DNA from 2 places in the Neorhizobium sp. P1_A6 genome. Region 2 is predicted to be linked to the other one. Evidence: predicted binding sites of a transcription regulator. Region 2 holds the regulator's gene; the other holds the start of a gene.

Region 1 (8,524 bases), on a different contig from region 2:
GCTCGTGCACCGCTGGCGGTGACAGGCCCACCGTTTCTCCCAGCGCCGCATAACTCCGGTCCGCATCGGCAGCGAGTGCTGCTAATATCCTTCGGTCAAAAGCGTCGAGCGGGGCCCGCTCCCGCCGCTTCGGCCGAACATCCTCTGTATTTTCCATCCCATCGCCTCTTCAGCTTTTATGCCGAATAATATTCGGCAAGAATGGAGCGTGGCCAGATGAAATTCCAGGGGAAGCAAGATGAAGATGATCGCCCGTAACCCGCAGGATGGCGTCTATGCTGCCACGCCAGACTATGTGCATGCCGTGGAAGTGTGCAGCCCCGACCGCTTTCTTTTCGTCAGCGGCACGATGGGCCTCGACGGGAATGGAGCGGCGGGCGCCGACCTGGAAACGCAACTCCGCCTGATCTGGTCGAACCTCAACCGGATTCTTGCCGAAGCGCGGATGACTGCGGACAACATCGTGCGGTTGACCAGCTATCTGCGGCATGCCTCCTATGTGGAGGCAAACCAGAATGCGCGGCTTTTAGCGCTCGGCGGCCGCCCTGTGCCGACGACCGCCATCGTCGTCGAGACCCTGCGCGACGACTGGCTGGTGGAGATCGAGATCATTGCCGCGGCGTGAGCAGTCTCACGCCGCCTTGGCGACCTGATATTCCTTGATCGCCACCATCTTGATGGCCGGATGACGCTCGGACTCGTAGCGCAGCGAAAAGCTGTCCTGCGCGAGGAAAACCGGATCGCCATCGAGGTCGCGGGCGATATCGCCACGCTTTACCGTCAGGAATTTTTCGAGATCGGCTTGGTGCTCGGCAGAGATCCAGCGGCAGATCGAGAAGCGCGACATTTCGAAGGAAACCGGCAGGCCGTATTCCCCCTGCAGCCGTTCCTTCAACACGTCGAGCTGCAGCGCACCGACGACGCCGACGATGGCCGGCGAACCGTCTTCCGGCGAGAAGAGCTGCACGACGCCCTCTTCCGCCATCTGCTGTAACGCTTCCTTCAGCTTCTTCGCCTTCATGGCATCCTCCAGCCGCACGCGGCGGAGGATTTCCGGCGAGAAGTTCGGCACGCCCTGGAACACCAGTTGTTCGCCTTCGGTCAGCGTATCGCCGATGCGCAGCGTGCCGTGGTTCGGAATGCCGACCACATCGCCCGCGTAGGCGGTATCGGCCAACTGGCGCTGGGACGCGAAGAAGAACTGCGGCGCCGTCAGCCCGAGTTGCTTGCCGGTGCGCGACAGCCGCGCCTTCATGCCGCGCTCCAGCTTGCCCGAGCAGATGCGCGCAAACGCGATCCGGTCGCGGTGGTTCGGGTCCATGTTCGCCTGAATCTTGAAGACGAAGGCCGTCATCTTGTCGTCGGTCGCGTGCACCGTGCGGATGTCCGCCACCTGGTCTCGCGGCGGCGGGGCGAAATCGCCCAACGCATCGATGAGATCGCGCACGCCGAAATTCCGCAAAGCCGAACCGAAGAAGACCGGCGTCATGTGGCCTTCGAGGAAAGCCTTGCGGTCGAACGGCCGGCAGGCCTCGATCGCCAGTTCGGTCTCTTCGACGAAGGCCGCGCGTTCGTTTTCCGGCAGGCGGTCGGCAACGCTCTGGGGTCCGTTGACCGGGGTCGCCTTGACGTCCGTATCCGAGCCGCGGACGGTATTGTCCGCCAGGTTATAGGAACCGCAAAAACTCTTTGAACGGCCGATCGGCCAGGTGACCGGAGCGGTGTCGAGCGCCAGCTTCTCCTCGACTTCATCGAGTATCTCGAACGGATCGCGGCTTTCACGGTCCATCTTGTTGACGAAGGTGATGATCGGGATATCGCGCATGCGGCAGACTTCGAACAATTTCAGCGTCCGAGGCTCGATACCTTTTGCGGCGTCGAGGACCATGACCGCGGCATCCACCGCCGTCAGCGTGCGGTAGGTGTCATCGGCGAAGTCTTCGTGGCCGGGCGTATCGAGAATGTTGAAGACATTGCCGTTATATTCGAAGGTCATCACCGAGGTGACGACAGAGATGCCGCGCTCGCGCTCGATCTTCATCCAGTCGGACCGCGTCTGGATACGATCCTTCTTCGCCTTGACTTCGCCGGCGAGCTGGATTGCGCCACCGAACAGCAGCAGTTTTTCGGTCAACGTCGTCTTGCCCGCATCCGGGTGGGCAATAATTGCGAATGTGCGACGGCGGGAAACCGCCTCGGCAATCGTTTCGGGCATTTTTTCTAGATCCTTTACGTTGCCGCGTATCTAACGACTCCGTGGATAACTTTCAATTCGTGTTTGACCGGAGCGACAGTGGGTCGACAAATGACATGATGAACATTCACGCCCCCTCCTCGCCGAAGCTCAATCTCGTCCGCCTTCCTCACGGCGCCGGCCTCGATCTGCCGGCCTATGAAACCGCCGGCGCTGCCGGCATGGACCTGCGCGCCGCTGTCGAAGACGACATGCCGCTGACGATCGCACCCGGCAGAAGGGCCCTGGTGCCGACCGGTTTCATTTTCGAAATACCGGAAGGTTTCGAGGCGCAGGTGCGGCCGCGCTCAGGACTTGCCTTCAAGAACGGCATCACCTGCCTCAATACGCCCGGCACGATCGACAGCGATTATCGCGGTGAGGTGAAGGTGCTGCTGATCAATCTCGGCGACGAGGATTTCGTCATCACCCGCGGCATGCGGATCGCGCAGATGGTGATCGCGCCGGTGACACAGGCTCGGGTGGCCGAGATTACAGAAACCTCGACGACAGCCCGCGGTGCCGGTGGCTTCGGCTCGACCGGTCTTTGAACGCAAAGGCGTTTTCGTTCCCGACCACTTCCGGGAACAAAATTTCCATTTCTCTTTCCGTCCGGTTCCGCCTTGCTGGCATTCGCCGGGAACACGCCCTAACTTCTCTCCAAACTCAGGGAGAGCACCATGCCAGAGACCAGAAAGCCGGGACGCGGCCGCATCTATTCCTCGATCACCGAAACCATCGGCGACACCCCCATCGTGCGCCTCGACAAGCTGGCCAAGGAAAAGGGCGTGAAGGCCAATCTTTTGGCCAAGCTCGAATTCTTCAACCCGATCGCATCCGTCAAAGATCGCATCGGGGTGGCGATGATCGAAAGCCTGGAGGCTGAAGGCAAGATCACGCCCGGCAGGACGACGCTGGTTGAACCTACGTCCGGCAATACCGGTATTGCGCTGGCCTTCGCAGCCGCCGCCAAGGGCTACAAGCTGATCCTGACGATGCCGGAAACCATGTCGATCGAGCGCCGCAAGATGCTGGCCCTGCTCGGCGCTGAACTGGTGCTGACCGAAGGCCCGAAAGGCATGAAGGGTGCGATCGCCAAGGCGGAAGAACTCGCCGCTTCCCTTCCGGACGCGGTCATCCCGCAGCAGTTCGAAAACCCGGCCAATCCCGAGATTCATCGCAAGACGACGGCCGAGGAAATCTGGAACGATACCGACGGCAAGATCGACATCTTCGTCTCCGGCATCGGCACCGGCGGCACGATCACCGGTGCCGGCCAGGTGCTGAAGGAGCGTAACCCGGCACTCAAGATCATTGCCGTCGAGCCGGAGGAATCGCCGGTGCTCTCCGGCGGACAGCCCGGGCCGCACAAGATCCAGGGCATCGGCGCAGGTTTCGCACCGAAAATCCTGGACACGCACATCTATGACGAGATCATCACCGTCAACAGCGGTGAGGCGATGGAGATGGCCCGCCTGGTGGCCAGGCTCGAAGGCGTGCCGGTCGGTATCTCCTCCGGTGCGGCGCTGCAGGCCGCCATCGAAGTCGGCAGCCGCGAAGAAAACGCCGGCAAGACCATCGTCGTCATCATTCCTTCCTTCGCGGAGCGTTATCTGTCGACTGCGCTGTTTGAAGGGTTGGGGAATTAGTGGGTAGTGTCGGGCAAAGCCGGCGGCATACAAGCCGCTGAGAGCTTCGGTCACCACTCCCTACCCTCACGCTGCGGCCGTCGCCAGCCGTTCGCCGGCCATGCGATAGGAAATCGCCTCGGCGAGATGGAGGCGGCCGACGGTATCCTTGCCGTCCAGATCGGCGAGCGTGCGGGCGACCTTCAAAATGCGGTGGTATCCGCGGGCCGAGAACTTGAGCTTTTCGGCCGCATCCCTGAGCAGTTGGAGACCACCGGGATCGGGTTCGGCGATCTTCTCGATCAGGGCCGTCGAGCAGCGGGCATTGGTGAGCACGCGCGGATAACCGGCCTGTTCGAACCGCTCCCGTTGCCTGTCACGCGCAGCCGCCACGCGCCTGGCGACATCCGCGCTGCTTTCCGCCGGCCTCGGGCGAATGAGATCTGCAGCGGACACGGCCGGCACGTCTATGCGGATATCGATCCTGTCCATTAGCGGCCCTGAAATGCGGCCCTGGTAGTCCGACATGCATTTTGGTCCACGTGCGCAGGAATGGCCGGGTTCGCCCGCCATGCCGCAGCGGCATGGGTTCATGGCGGCGACGAGCTGAATACTGGCGGGATAGGAAACCCGGTGGTTGGCGCGGGCGATAATGCATTCGCCGGTCTCCAGCGGCTGGCGGAGCGCGTCCAGCGCCTGCGGCGAAAATTCCGGGAATTCGTCGAGGAACAGCACGCCGTGATGGGCAAGCGATGCCTCCCCGGGCCTTGCGCGCAGGCCACCACCCACGAGCGCTGCCATGGTGGCCGAATGGTGCGGCGTGCGGTAAGGTCGGCGGTCGGAAAGCTTGCCGCCGGAAAGCTGGCCGGCGATCGAATGGATCATCGACACTTCCAGCAGTTCGGCAGCCGAAAGCGGCGGCAGGATCGACGGCAGCCGAGCGGCGAGCATGGATTTTCCGGAGCCGGGAGGGCCGACCATCAGAAGATTATGGCCACCGGCGGCGGCGACTTCCAGCGCCCGCTTGGCGGTTTCCTGACCTTTGATGTCGACGAGATCCGGCAAATTGGCAGGCAAGGCGCGGATTGCCGGCTGTGGACGCGAGATGACCTGGGTGCCGCGGAAATGGTTTGCGAGCGCGATCAGGCTGCGCGGCGCGACGATATCGATCTCGGCCCCTGCCCAGGCGGCTTCCGCGCCGCTGTCGGCCGGGCAGATCAGGCCTTTTCCCAGAGCGTTTGCGGCGATTGCCGCCGGAAGTGCGCCGGCCACGGGCGCAAGCGTGCCGTCGAGGTTCAGTTCTCCGAGCACGACATAACCGGTGAGCGCATCTCCGGGAACGGCGCCCAGTGCCGCCATCAGGGCCAGCGCGATCGGCAGGTCGAAATGCGATCCTTCTTTCGGAAGGTCGGCCGGCGCCAGATTGACGGTGATCTTCTTCGGCGGCATGGCAAGGCCCGAGGCATGCAACGCCGCCTGCACCCGCTCGCGGCTCTCGGCCACCGCCTTGTCCGGCAGGCCGACGATATGCATGTTGATTTTTCCGGGTCCGACCATGACCTGCACGTCGACCGGAACGCCTTCTATGCCCTGGAATGCAACCGTGCTGACGCGCGAAACCATATCCACCCCGCCCCTAACTTCATGTCCAGGACGCCAGCGATACACGCTTTCCGTGCCAGGAATTGCAATCTGGCATAGAAATAAGAATGAAACAAGAACATTAATCGAACAACTTCACGCATCCGCTGCGAGTGGGTTGCAGGCGGTTGTATCGTGAGAACAAAAGCGAACCGTATCCGAAACGCCCTGCCTTCATCAGGCGCGTTTTGCCTCGATTGCATCCCAGAGGAGGCTTGCGACGTCGGCGCCGCCGAACTTCTTGACTTCGCGGATGCCCGTCGGGGATGTGACGTTGATCTCGGTCATGTAGTCGCCGATGACATCGATGCCGACGAAGATGAAGCCGCGTTCGCGCAGGGCGGGTCCGATGCGGGAGCAGATTTCCTTCTCGCGCGGCGTGATCTCGGTCGCCTCGGCGCGGCCGCCGACATGCATGTTGGAGCGGCTGTCGTGTTCGGCGGGAACCCGGTTGATCGCGCCGACCGGCTCGCCGTCGACCAGAAGGATGCGCTTGTCGCCCTTGCGCACGGCCGGCAGATAGGCCTGGGCGATATAAGGTTCGCCGCGATACATCTGGCCAAACATTTCGAGCAGCGACGTGAAATTGCGGTCGTCGCGGGCGGAATGGAAAACTCCGGCGCCGCCATTGCCGTAGAGCGGCTTCAGGATGATATCGCCCATCTCCTCTCGGAAGCGGGCGATTTCGCCCGGATCGCGGCTGATCAGCGTTGCCGGCATCAAATCGGCAAATTCGGTGACGAAAATCTTCTCCGGCGAGTTGCGCACCCAGGCGGGGTCGTTGACGACAAGCGTTTTCGGGTGGATGCGCTCAAGCAGATGGGTCGAGGTGATGTAGCCCATGTCGAAGGGCGGATCCTGGCGCAGGTGAACGACGTCCATCTCCGACAGATCGATGCGCTCCTTGTCGCCGAGCGTGAAATGATCGCCCTTGACGTCGCGCACCTGCAGCGGTTCGACGGCAGCGAAGATCTTGCCGTCGCGCATGGTCAGGCGGTCGGGGGTATAGTGAAAGAGTTCTAAACCACGCGCCTGCGCTTCGAGCGCCATGGCGAAGGTGGAATCGCCGGCAATGCTGATGCCGGAGATATGGTCCATCTGGAACGCGACCTTGCGGATTTTCGCCATGACTTCAGCCCCCTAGGATTGGCCCGCCTGATGTAGGATGGCGAGCCCCCAAAGGCAACTGCAATCGGCCGATATCACGCGGAGATGCCGACCTGCGTCTTTGCCCGCAACATGTTGCGCAGGCGGAAAAGCATGGCGATCGGCTTCGGGAAAGGCCGGCGGATGAAGGCGACCTTCTTGAGATAATTGTCGATGCGCCAGGTGGCCCAGGTCCGGCCCTTGAAATAGCCGACATCGCCTGCCGTCAGCGTGCGCTGCGTGCCGTCATCGGCAGTCACATGCACTTCGCCCTCAAGGATCACCACCGTTTCGTCCCAATGGAAGTACCAGCGGAACTCGCCGGCCGTGCATTCCCACACACCGGTCGTCGCGCAATCGTCTTCTGCAGTGGAGTGGGAGGCGGCGCGCGCCCGCGGATCACCGGCGAGCACCCATGTGGGCTCGATCGGCATCGGCTTCATCTCCAGAGAATGCGGACAGGCACCGATGAACGCCTTAACCTTCGGCTTCTCCGGCACGTCTGACTTATATCTGAATGCGAGTGCCGCTGCGGTCGCGGCGAGGACGTGCCAACTCATCTTTCCCCCAAAAGCTGCCAACTCCGGGAAAATGTAGCGGCAAAGAGTAAGGCTGCTGTTCAGGCCGATCGTACAATTTTAACGATCGGCCTGATTTCGCGCTCTCTTTAGAGAACCGGTTCGACCGGCGCGAGCTTTGCCTCCGCCGGTACGTTGCCCGGCAGCCGCTTGCCCGTATCGAGCGAGAAGAAGTGCAGGCGCTTGGCATCGACGGCGATGCGCATTTCCGCAGAGAGCGCAATCTCCGGCGAAACGGCGGCAGTGATCTGCTGATCGCCGACGGTGCCGTGGATCAGTCGCTGGGCGCCCAGTTCCTCGGTATATTCGAGGCGGAAAGGCAGAGCCTCTTCGTCGTCGCGCGCGATGCGCAGATCCTCGGCGCGGACGCCGACGGTAACGGCGCCCGAAGTCGGCGCGAAACCGTTGAGGCTGATCATCGCCGGGCCGATCGCCAGCTTGTCGCCATGCAACTCCCCCTTGACGAGGTTCATGGCCGGCGAACCGATAAAGCTTGCCACAAAGGTAGAGGCGGGTGCGTGGTAAACTTCCAGCGGCGCACCGATCTGCTCGATCTCTCCCCCGTTCAGAACGACGAGGCGGTCGGCGAGCGTCATGGCTTCGAGCTGGTCGTGGGTGACGTAGATCGACGTGGTGCCGAGGCGGCGCTGCAGGCGCTTGATTTCGCCACGCATGGAAACGCGCAGTTTCGCATCGAGGTTGGAGAGCGGCTCGTCGAACAGGAAGGCTGCCGGCTTGCGCACGATGGCGCGGCCCATGGCTACACGCTGGCGCTGGCCGCCGGAAAGCGCGCGGGGCTTGCGCTCCAGATACTGGGTGATCTCCAGCATGCGGGCGGCTTCGGCGACACGCGCGTCGATCTCAGCCTTCGGCGTACCGCGGTTCTTCAGACCGTAGGCCAGGTTGTTATACACCGTCATATGCGGATAGAGCGCGTAATTCTGGAACACCATGGCGATATCGCGCTCGGCCGGCTCGACCTCGTTGACGACCCGGCCGGCGATTTTCACTTCGCCCGCGGAAATGGCTTCCAGCCCCGCGACCATGCGCAACAGCGTGGACTTTCCGCAGCCAGACGGACCGACAAGGACGATGAACTCGCCATCGGCTATGTCGATGGAGACGGAGCTTACCGCCTTTACGCCGCCGGTATAAACCTTTGAAACCTCTGAAATGTGAATGCCAGCCATGTTATTTCTCCGTTTCAGTAAGCCCGCGGATGAACAACCGCTGCATGAAAACCACGACGAGGATGGGGGGAAGCATGGCGAGTACGGACCCTGCCATGACGAGTTGCC
Region 2 (8,320 bases):
CAACGCAGCGGCGATCCGTAACGACTACGCCGATTGCAAGGAAGCGATGGAAATCCTTGATTTTATCGCGGCCGATAGCGATCGCGCCATTTCCTCGACGTTCCGCGGCAAGGGCTGACCCGCGATGACCGGCCTCCCGAGCCTTGCGCCGAAGGGCCGGCTGGCGATCATCGCCGGGAAGGGCTTTTTACCACTCTATGTAGCAAAAGCCGCGCAGCAAGCCGGTGAAGCGCCGCTCATTCTCGCGCTCGCCAATGAATCCGATCACAGCTTTGATGGTTTCGAGGCGGTTTCCGTCGGCGTCGGCGATCTTGCCGCAATCGAGCGCCTGTTTCGCGACAAGGGCGTCACCCGCGTCATCCTCTCGGGAGGTGTGGCGCGAAGACCTGACTGGCGCGACATCCATCCAACCTTCCGCACCATCCTGAAAGTCCCCTCCGTGGTTCGCACGCTGCTGTCCGGCGGTGACGATTCAGTGCTCCAGATGGTCATCAAGCTCATCGAGGCGATGGGCTGCGAGGTGCTGGGCGCCCATGACATCGTCCCCGGCCTGCTCGCCAAGACCGGACCGCTCGGTGCTCATACGCCATCCGATGATGATCGCCGCGACATCGATCGTGCGTCCGAAGCCGCCAAGCGTCTCGGCGAACTCGATATCGGCCAGGGCGCCGTCTGCGTCGGTGGACGTGTCGTGGCGCTTGAGGGCGTCGAAGGCACGGACCGGATGCTCGAACGGGTGACGGCATTGCGCGCCGAGGGCCGCATTTCGGCCCGCCGCAAGGGCGTGCTCGTCAAGCTTTGCAAACCGCAACAGGATATGCGCGCCGACCTGCCGACGATCGGGCCGTCGACCGTCGAGAATGTCATCCGCGCCGGGCTCGCCGGTATCGCGGTGGAGGCGGGACGCGCGCTTGTGCTGGAAGAAGTGAAGATGATTGCCGCGGCCGATGCTGCCGGTATCTTCGTCTGCGGTATCGATCCCGGTCTGCCGCAAGGAGGATTGTGATGGTCAAGACTTTGAAGGTTGGCGTCATCGCCGGCGAAGTATCCGGCGATCTCCTCGGCGGCGACCTGATTGCGGCCTTGAAGGCAGCTTATGGCGGCGAGGTCGAACTCGTCGGCGTCGGCGGCGAGGCGCTCGAAGCGCAGGGCCTTGATCCGCTCTTTGATTTTTCCGAACTGTCGATCATGGGGATCACCCAGGTGATCGCCCGCCTGCCGAACCTGATCAAGCGGATCAACCAGACGGCGGCGGCCATCGTGGCTGCAAAGCCGGATGTGCTGATCATCATCGACAGCCCCGATTTCACCCATCGTGTCGCCAAGAAGGTAAGGGCCGCTCTGCCGGACCTGCCGATCGTCGATTATGTCTGCCCGAGCGTCTGGGCATGGAAGGAATACCGCGCCAAGGCGATGCTCGCCTATGTCGATCATGTCCTGGCTGTGCTGCCGTTCGAGCCCGAGGCCATGAAGCGTCTCGGCGGACCCGAAACAACATTCGTCGGTCACCGCCTGACCGCCGATCCGTCGCTCCTCAAGGTCCGCGGTATCCGTGCCGAACGCCCCGTAAAGGCGCAGGGCGAACAGAGGACGATCATGCTGTTGCCGGGCTCCCGGTCGGCGGAGATCAAGGCGCTTCTGCCGGTCTTCGGCGAGGCGGCCCGCCAGTTCGTCGCCCGCAACGGACCGACCCGTTTCCTGCTGCCGACGGTTGCCCGCCAGGAAAAACTGGTGCGCGAGATCGTTGCCGGTTTCGAGGTCAAGCCGGAGATCACGGCTGATACGGACGGCAAATGGGCGGCATTCGCCGAAGCCGATGCAGCGCTTGCAGCCTCGGGTACGGTTATCCTGGAACTCGGTCTTGCCGGGATTCCACTGGTCTCGGCCTATAAGACCGACTGGCTGATCACCATGCTCGCAAAACGCATCAGGACCTGGTCCGGCGCCCTGCCGAACCTGATCGCCGACTATGTCGTCGTGCCGGAATACGTCAACGAGGTGGTGCGGCCGGCAAGCCTGTGCCGCTGGGCCGAGCGCTTGTCCTCCGACACGATGCAGCGTCGCGCCATGATCGAAGGTTTCGATCTTACGTGGGAGCGCCTGCAGGTGCCCGTGCCGCCCGGTGAGGCCGCCGCCGGCATCGTTCTCCAGGTTATGGACACCAAAAAACCCGGCCATTTCTGACCGGGTTTTTATTTGGTTGTGATTGCCGATTAACGCTTGGAAACCGGGATGTAGTCGCGCTGCGCTTCGCCGGTATAGAGCTGACGCGGGCGGCCGATGCGCTGCTGCGGATCTTCGATCATTTCGGCCCACTGGGCGATCCAGCCGACGGTACGCGCGAGAGCGAAGAGCACGGTGAACATGGTGGTGGGGAAGCCCATCGCCTTCAGCGTGATACCCGAATAGAAGTCGATATTCGGGTAGAGCTTCTTCTCGATGAAGTACTCGTCGGTGAGCGCGATGCGCTCGAGTTCCATCGCGACCTGCAGCAGCGGATCGTCCTTGTGGCCGAGTTCGCCGAGCACTTCATGCGTGGTCTTCTGCATGATCTTGGCGCGCGGATCGTAGTTCTTGTAGACGCGGTGACCGAAGCCCATCAGACGGAACGGATCGTTCTTGTCCTTGGCGCGGGCGATATATTCCGGGATCTTGTCGACCGTGCCGATTTCCGTCAGCATGTTGAGCGCAGCTTCGTTGGCGCCGCCATGGGCCGGGCCCCAGAGGCAGGCAATGCCGGCCGCGATGCAGGCGAACGGGTTGGCGCCCGAGGAACCGGCGAGGCGGACCGTCGAGGTCGAAGCGTTCTGCTCATGGTCGGCATGCAGGATGAAGATGCGGTCCATGGCGCGCGACAGCACCGGATTGACCACATACTCTTCGCACGGAACCGCAAAGCACATGCGCAGGAAGTTCGACGCATAGTCCAGGTTGTTCTGCGGATAAACGAAGGGCTGGCCGATATGGTACTTATAGGCCATCGCGGCAAGCGTTGGCATCTTGGCGATCATGCGCAGTGAAGCGACCATGCGCTGGTGCGGATCGGTGATGTCGGTGGAGTCGTGATAGAAGGCAGACAGCGCCCCGACACAGCCGCACATGACGGCCATCGGATGGGCGTCGCGGCGGAAGCCGGTGAAGAAGCGGCTCATCTGCTCATGCACCATCGTGTGATGGGTCACGCGATAGTCGAAGTCCTTCTTCTGGGCAGCGGTCGGCAGTTCCCCGTAAAGCAGCAGGTAGCAGGTTTCCAGGAAGTCGCCGTGCTCGGCGAGCTGTTCGATCGGATAACCGCGATGCAGCAGGATGCCGGCGTCGCCATCGATATAGGTGATCTTGGATTCGCAAGACGCCGTCGAGGTGAAGCCGGGGTCGTAGGTGAAGGTGCCGGTGTGCTTGTAGAGAGCGCCGATATCGACCACATCGGGACCGATGGTCCCCGACTTGACCGGCAGATCGACTTGTCTGTCACCGATTACCAGATTTGCGCTTGTTTCCGTCATGCTGATCCTCCAACCTTTTGGCGGCATGGCGCCCTAAAAGCGCCACAAGAATTAAGCGTCCACCAGTTTAGCTATATGATCCTAAAGCTGATGCCAAGCTGTCGTGACGGCATTTTGTGCAGCGCGAAAAATTATTGAGCAACAGCTTTTGCTTGGATGTCCAACTTCCTGTTGCATGCCCTTTCGGTGGCTCGGAATTCCCGATATTTAACCGCCAGTTGACGACCGAAGAAGAAACGCGCAGGTTGTATTGCCGCATGTCTGGCGGTAGGGCGGACAGAGCGTTTCATGCCGGAGGAAAATGCATTTCCGACGCATGCCGAGGCAGGGAAACTGATATCCCGGCCGCCGGACCCCCGCATAAACACAAGCGCTCCCGACTCGGGCAAGCTCCGAAATCTGGCCGAGCTTTTCCCCGCGATCGAGCGCCGCCCGCCGGTCCATACGCTGGACGGTGGCTTTCTCCGCTCCGCGAGCCGGCGCCTCGATCGGCTGCGACGCCGTCTCCCGGTCATGCTGGAGGAGGAGACGGTTTATGGCCATGGCTTCCTTTTCCTGCCGGTCGTCGTCGGGGCAGGGGCCGTCTGCTGGTTCGCACTGCCCCATAACCCTGCGTTCTGGCCGTTTTTCCTCGTTTTTTGCGTATGTACGATCTTCGTCACCGTCTCGCGCCACCGCTCCGGCACGATCCATCTCTTGCCGCTCGGTGTCGCGCTCTTTCTGGGCGGCATGATGCTGGCACAGTTCGAGACGTGGCGGCGGTCCACCGTCGTTCTCGATACGCCGGTGACAACCGAACTTGCCGGCGTGGTCGAGCGCAGGGAGATCGATGCCCAGGGCCGTTGGCGTTATGTCGTCCTTATCGACCGGACATCCAATCCGGAAGTCAGGCGCCCGCCGGAGCGTGTATCGCTGCTTGCAAGGTCTCGACATGAGCCCGCCCAGATCGGCGAGACGATCAGCGGCCGCGCGCGCCTTTCACCACCCTCCGGACCTGCACTGCCTGGCCTCAACGACTTTGCCTTCTCCTCCTATTTCGACGGCATCGGCGCGGTCGGATTTTTTTATGGAGCGCCGAAAAAACAGGCTGCCGGTCCGTCGACCCGGAGCTGGATTGCCGACATCGAAAGCCGGCTTTTCGATCTCCGCAGCGCAATCGCCACCCGTATCCGCGAGACCGTGCCGGGAGATTCCGGCGCCTTTGCCGCGGCAATCGTGACGGACGAACGCCGGGCGATCTCCAAGGGAACGACCGAAGCTTTACGGCTTGCGGGATTAGCCCATATCGTCGCCATTTCCGGACTGAACATGGCGCTCGCCGCCGGTATCTTCTTCGTCGGCGTGCGGACCGCGCTCGCGGTCTTTATGGGCCTCGGCCACGCCTATCCGGTGAAGAAGATCGCCGCACTCGGCGCCCTGATAATGGTCACCGCCTATTACCTGATCTCCGGTTTCGGCGTTTCGGCCGAGCGGGCCTACATCATGATGGCAATCATGCTGGTTGCCGTCCTCTTCGACCGACCGTCGATCAGCCTGCACAATGTGGCGCTGTCCGCGCTCGTCATCATCGCCATGTCGCCCTCGGAAATGCTCGGGCCGAGCTTCCAGATGTCGTTTGCCGCCACCGTTGCCCTGGTCGCCGGTTACGCGCTCTGGAAACAGAGGGCCGAGGGCCGCGATCCTCAGCCTCTGCCGTTCCGTCACCGCATGGTGATGCCGATCCTGGCATCGTGGAATTTCGCAGCCGGCGTCTTCGTCACCTCGCTGATCGGCGGCGTTTCGACCGCGATGTTTTCGGTCGAGCATTTCCATCGCATCGCCACCTATGGCCTCGCCGCAAACCTCGCAGCCATGCCGATCATCTCCTTCGTGGTGATGCCGGCCGGTCTGGTCGGCATGCTGCTGATGCCCTTCGGCCTCGATGCTCCCTTCATGAAGCTCATGGGCCTCGGCTTGGAAGCGGTGATCGTTATTGCCAGGCACGTGGCTGCCTGGGGTGGCGATGTCGGGATAGGCCGCCAGCATCCATGGTTCCTGACGGTCTCAACGGCAGGCTTCCTGCTGCTGACCCTGCTCAGGACGAAGCTAAGGCTGATCGGTCCGCCGCTGATGGTGACCGCTCTGCTGCTTTCCTGGCATGAGCGATCGACGCCTCTGGCGGATATATTGGTCTCGGAAGACGGGACAATGGTGGCGCTCGTAAACGGGGAACGGGTTTCCACCAACCGCGCCCGCCCGCCTGATTTCATCTACGACCAGTGGAAGAGGGCGCTTCTGCTCGGCGACCCGACCAAACCGGACATGTCGCCAGCCAGAGACAAGCCGCCCGACCGCAAACCAGCAGGCGCAAAAAACGATAAGCGCCGTGAGTTGACCTCGATGGAACTCGAAACCGTGAGGTTGCGAATAAGCCAGGTGACTTCCGACCGCTTCACCTGCGAGCCTAAGGCCTGGTGCGCCGCAAGCACGGGCAATGCCATCATCGTGGCCGTCGAAGACGGCCGTTATGCCGGCGCTGCCTGCGACGCCGCCGATCTTGTCATCGCCCCGCGGGCACGCTTCGACCGATGCCGGTCCGGCGGACTGATGATCAATGGCACGACGCTCAGAAAGACCGGCGCGCTGGAGATTTCGCTGAACGGCACGGGCGACATGCGACGCTGGGAGGTCCGTGCCGCAATGGCGGCCGAGGACCGGCCCTGGACTAGGCACCGCCACTACGATTGGCGAAGCCAGAGTTTCGACAACGCGTTGCCGGAACCGCTCCGGCAGCTAATCAGTGATAACGGCGGATGAGGCCGACGAGCTTGCCCTGGATCTTCACCCGGTCAGGCCCGAAAATGCGGGTCTCGTAGGCGGGGTTGGCGGCTTCGAGCGCGATCGAGGCGCCGCGGCGGCGAAAACGCTTCAGCGTCGCTTCCTCATCGTCCACCAGCGCCACGATGATGTCGCCTGGATTGGCCGTCGTGCCGTTGCGAATGATCACGGTGTCGCCATCGAGGATGCCGGCCTCGATCATCGAATCGCCCTTGACCTCCAACGCATAATGCTCGCCGGAGCCGAGCATCTCGGCCGGCACGGAGATGTCATGCGTGTTGTTCTGGATCGCCGAGATCGGCACGCCGGCGGCGATGCGGCCCATCACGGGAACGGTCGTCGCGTTCGACGAGCCGTCATTGGCCGCGAGCTTCTGAGATGCTGCGGCCGGCTGCGGTTTGCCGAGGCTGCCCTCGATGACGCTGGGCGAAAAACCGCGCCGCGGCTGAATGCTCGGCGAATAGGCTTCCGGGAGCTTGATGACTTCCAGCGCGCGGGCCCGGTTCGGCAGGCGGCGGATGAAGCCGCGCTCCTCGAGCGCCGTGATCAGACGATGGATTCCGGACTTGGACGCAAGGTCGAGCGCGTCCTTCATTTCGTCGAATGACGGCGGGATACCGGATTCCTTCATGCGTTCGTGAATGAACAGAAGCAATTCCTGTTGTTTGCGCGTGAGCATCTTTTGGCACCCTCAGAGTCGGAAACAAATCCAGAACGGACACTATATGTTCCATATGTGTTCCGCAAGTCCCTAAATTTCTGTGAAGTATGATGATTTTTTCTTCATAGATGCGTGCCAGATATCTGGTGTCACACCACTTGCGCGGCGCCAGCCCGCTGCCAAAGTAGCTTTGCGATTCCAATTCAGGGGGCCCTCGCGTGAACGCAAGACCGATCGATCATCTCGTGCTGCCGGTGGCGGGACTTACCGCTGCGCGTTCCCGGCTCACGGCGCTCGGTTTTACAGTTGCGCCGGATGCTTTTCATCCTTTCGGCACCGCCAATGCTTGCGTGTTCTTCTCGGATGGGACCTACCTGGAGCCGCTGGCTCTTGCCAACCGACGCCATGCGGGTGTTGCGGCAAAGCGCGGCAACGTTTTCACGGCTCGCGATCTCGCCTTCCGCAAGACGTCCAACCGGCAGGGCTTTTCCGCTCTCGTTGTCGCGACCCGCGATGCGATGGCCGATCATGCGCGTTTCAAGATGCGCGGCGTTTCGGCAGGCGACGTGCTGGAATTTTCCCGCGGCATGATCCTGGCCGACGGTTCCGAGACGCAGGCGAGCTTCCGGCTGGCATTCGCCGGCGATGACCGCGCGCCCGAGTTCTTCCTGTTTTCCTGCCAGCGCATCAACCCGCTGCCTGCCGACCGCGAGCTGGAGCGGCATGCCAATACCGTCACCGGCCTGAGCGAAATCATCCTGTCGGCCCCGACACCTGCCGATTTCGCTCCGCTGGTCGAACAGGTGCTGCTGACCAAGGCCGCGCCGGAGGCTGCACCGCTCCAGCTTGCCGCGGCCAATGCCCGCATCCGGATCCTGCAGGATCGGGAGCTCGAGGCGGAATTTGCGGTTCAGCCGACCCCGGGCGCCGAAGGACTGCGCGGCCGGGCGGTCATCTTCAAAACCGCCGATCTTGCCGTGACAGAGATCACCCTTGCTGCTAATGACGTCGCATTCGTCCGCCGGGAGGGCCGTGTTCTCGTCTCGGCGGCGCCCGGCCAGGGTGTTTTGTTCGGCTTCGAGGAATAGATCATGGAAGTTACCGCAAACTCCAGCGTCTCCGTCGGCGAAGGAGGCGGCAAGGTGGTTTTCGCGCAGAACGCAAAACTGTCGCTGATCGCCGGTCCCTGCCAGATGGAAAGCCGCGACCACGCCTTCATGATGGCAGGCGCGTTGAAGGAACTCTGCAGCAAGCTCGGCATCGGCCTCGTCTACAAGTCCTCCTACGACAAGGCCAACCGCACGTCGATTTCCGGCAAGCGCGGCATCGGGCTCGAAGC

What was found. Region 2 encodes LexA, which represses DNA repair genes until DNA is damaged. Its sites were predicted from a motif close to TGTTCNNNNTGTGTTCNG; they were not measured.
Region 1: a site for LexA is predicted at 5,578-5,595, ahead of AC1D3C_RS18630 (YifB family Mg chelatase-like AAA ATPase). Genes of this name have one in related genera too.

The regions. Positions count from the first base shown of each region.
Region 1 is NZ_JBFTZM010000009.1:54,217-62,740, reverse strand. Features, by position in the region: gene AC1D3C_RS18655 (Lrp/AsnC family transcriptional regulator) at 1-157, opposite strand, end outside; gene AC1D3C_RS18650 (RidA family protein) at 239-625, shown strand; gene AC1D3C_RS18645 (peptide chain release factor 3) at 632-2,215, opposite strand; gene dut (dUTP diphosphatase) at 2,314-2,784, shown strand; gene cysK (cysteine synthase A) at 2,914-3,882, shown strand; gene AC1D3C_RS18630 (YifB family Mg chelatase-like AAA ATPase) at 3,949-5,484, opposite strand; gene gshB (glutathione synthase) at 5,680-6,630, opposite strand; gene AC1D3C_RS18620 (cupin domain-containing protein) at 6,705-7,208, opposite strand; gene AC1D3C_RS18615 (sn-glycerol-3-phosphate import ATP-binding protein UgpC) at 7,316-8,416, opposite strand; gene ugpE (sn-glycerol-3-phosphate ABC transporter permease UgpE) at 8,418-8,524, opposite strand, start outside.
Region 2 is NZ_JBFTZM010000003.1:292,301-300,620, reverse strand. Features, by position in the region: gene lpxA (acyl-ACP--UDP-N-acetylglucosamine O-acyltransferase) at 1-118, shown strand, start outside; gene AC1D3C_RS08305 (LpxI family protein) at 125-1,006, shown strand; gene lpxB (lipid-A-disaccharide synthase) at 1,006-2,184, shown strand; gene gltA (citrate synthase) at 2,214-3,503, opposite strand; gene AC1D3C_RS08290 (ComEC/Rec2 family competence protein) at 3,792-6,299, shown strand; gene lexA (transcriptional repressor LexA) at 6,280-6,999, opposite strand; gene AC1D3C_RS08280 (VOC family protein) at 7,200-8,069, shown strand; gene kdsA (3-deoxy-8-phosphooctulonate synthase) at 8,073-8,320, shown strand, end outside.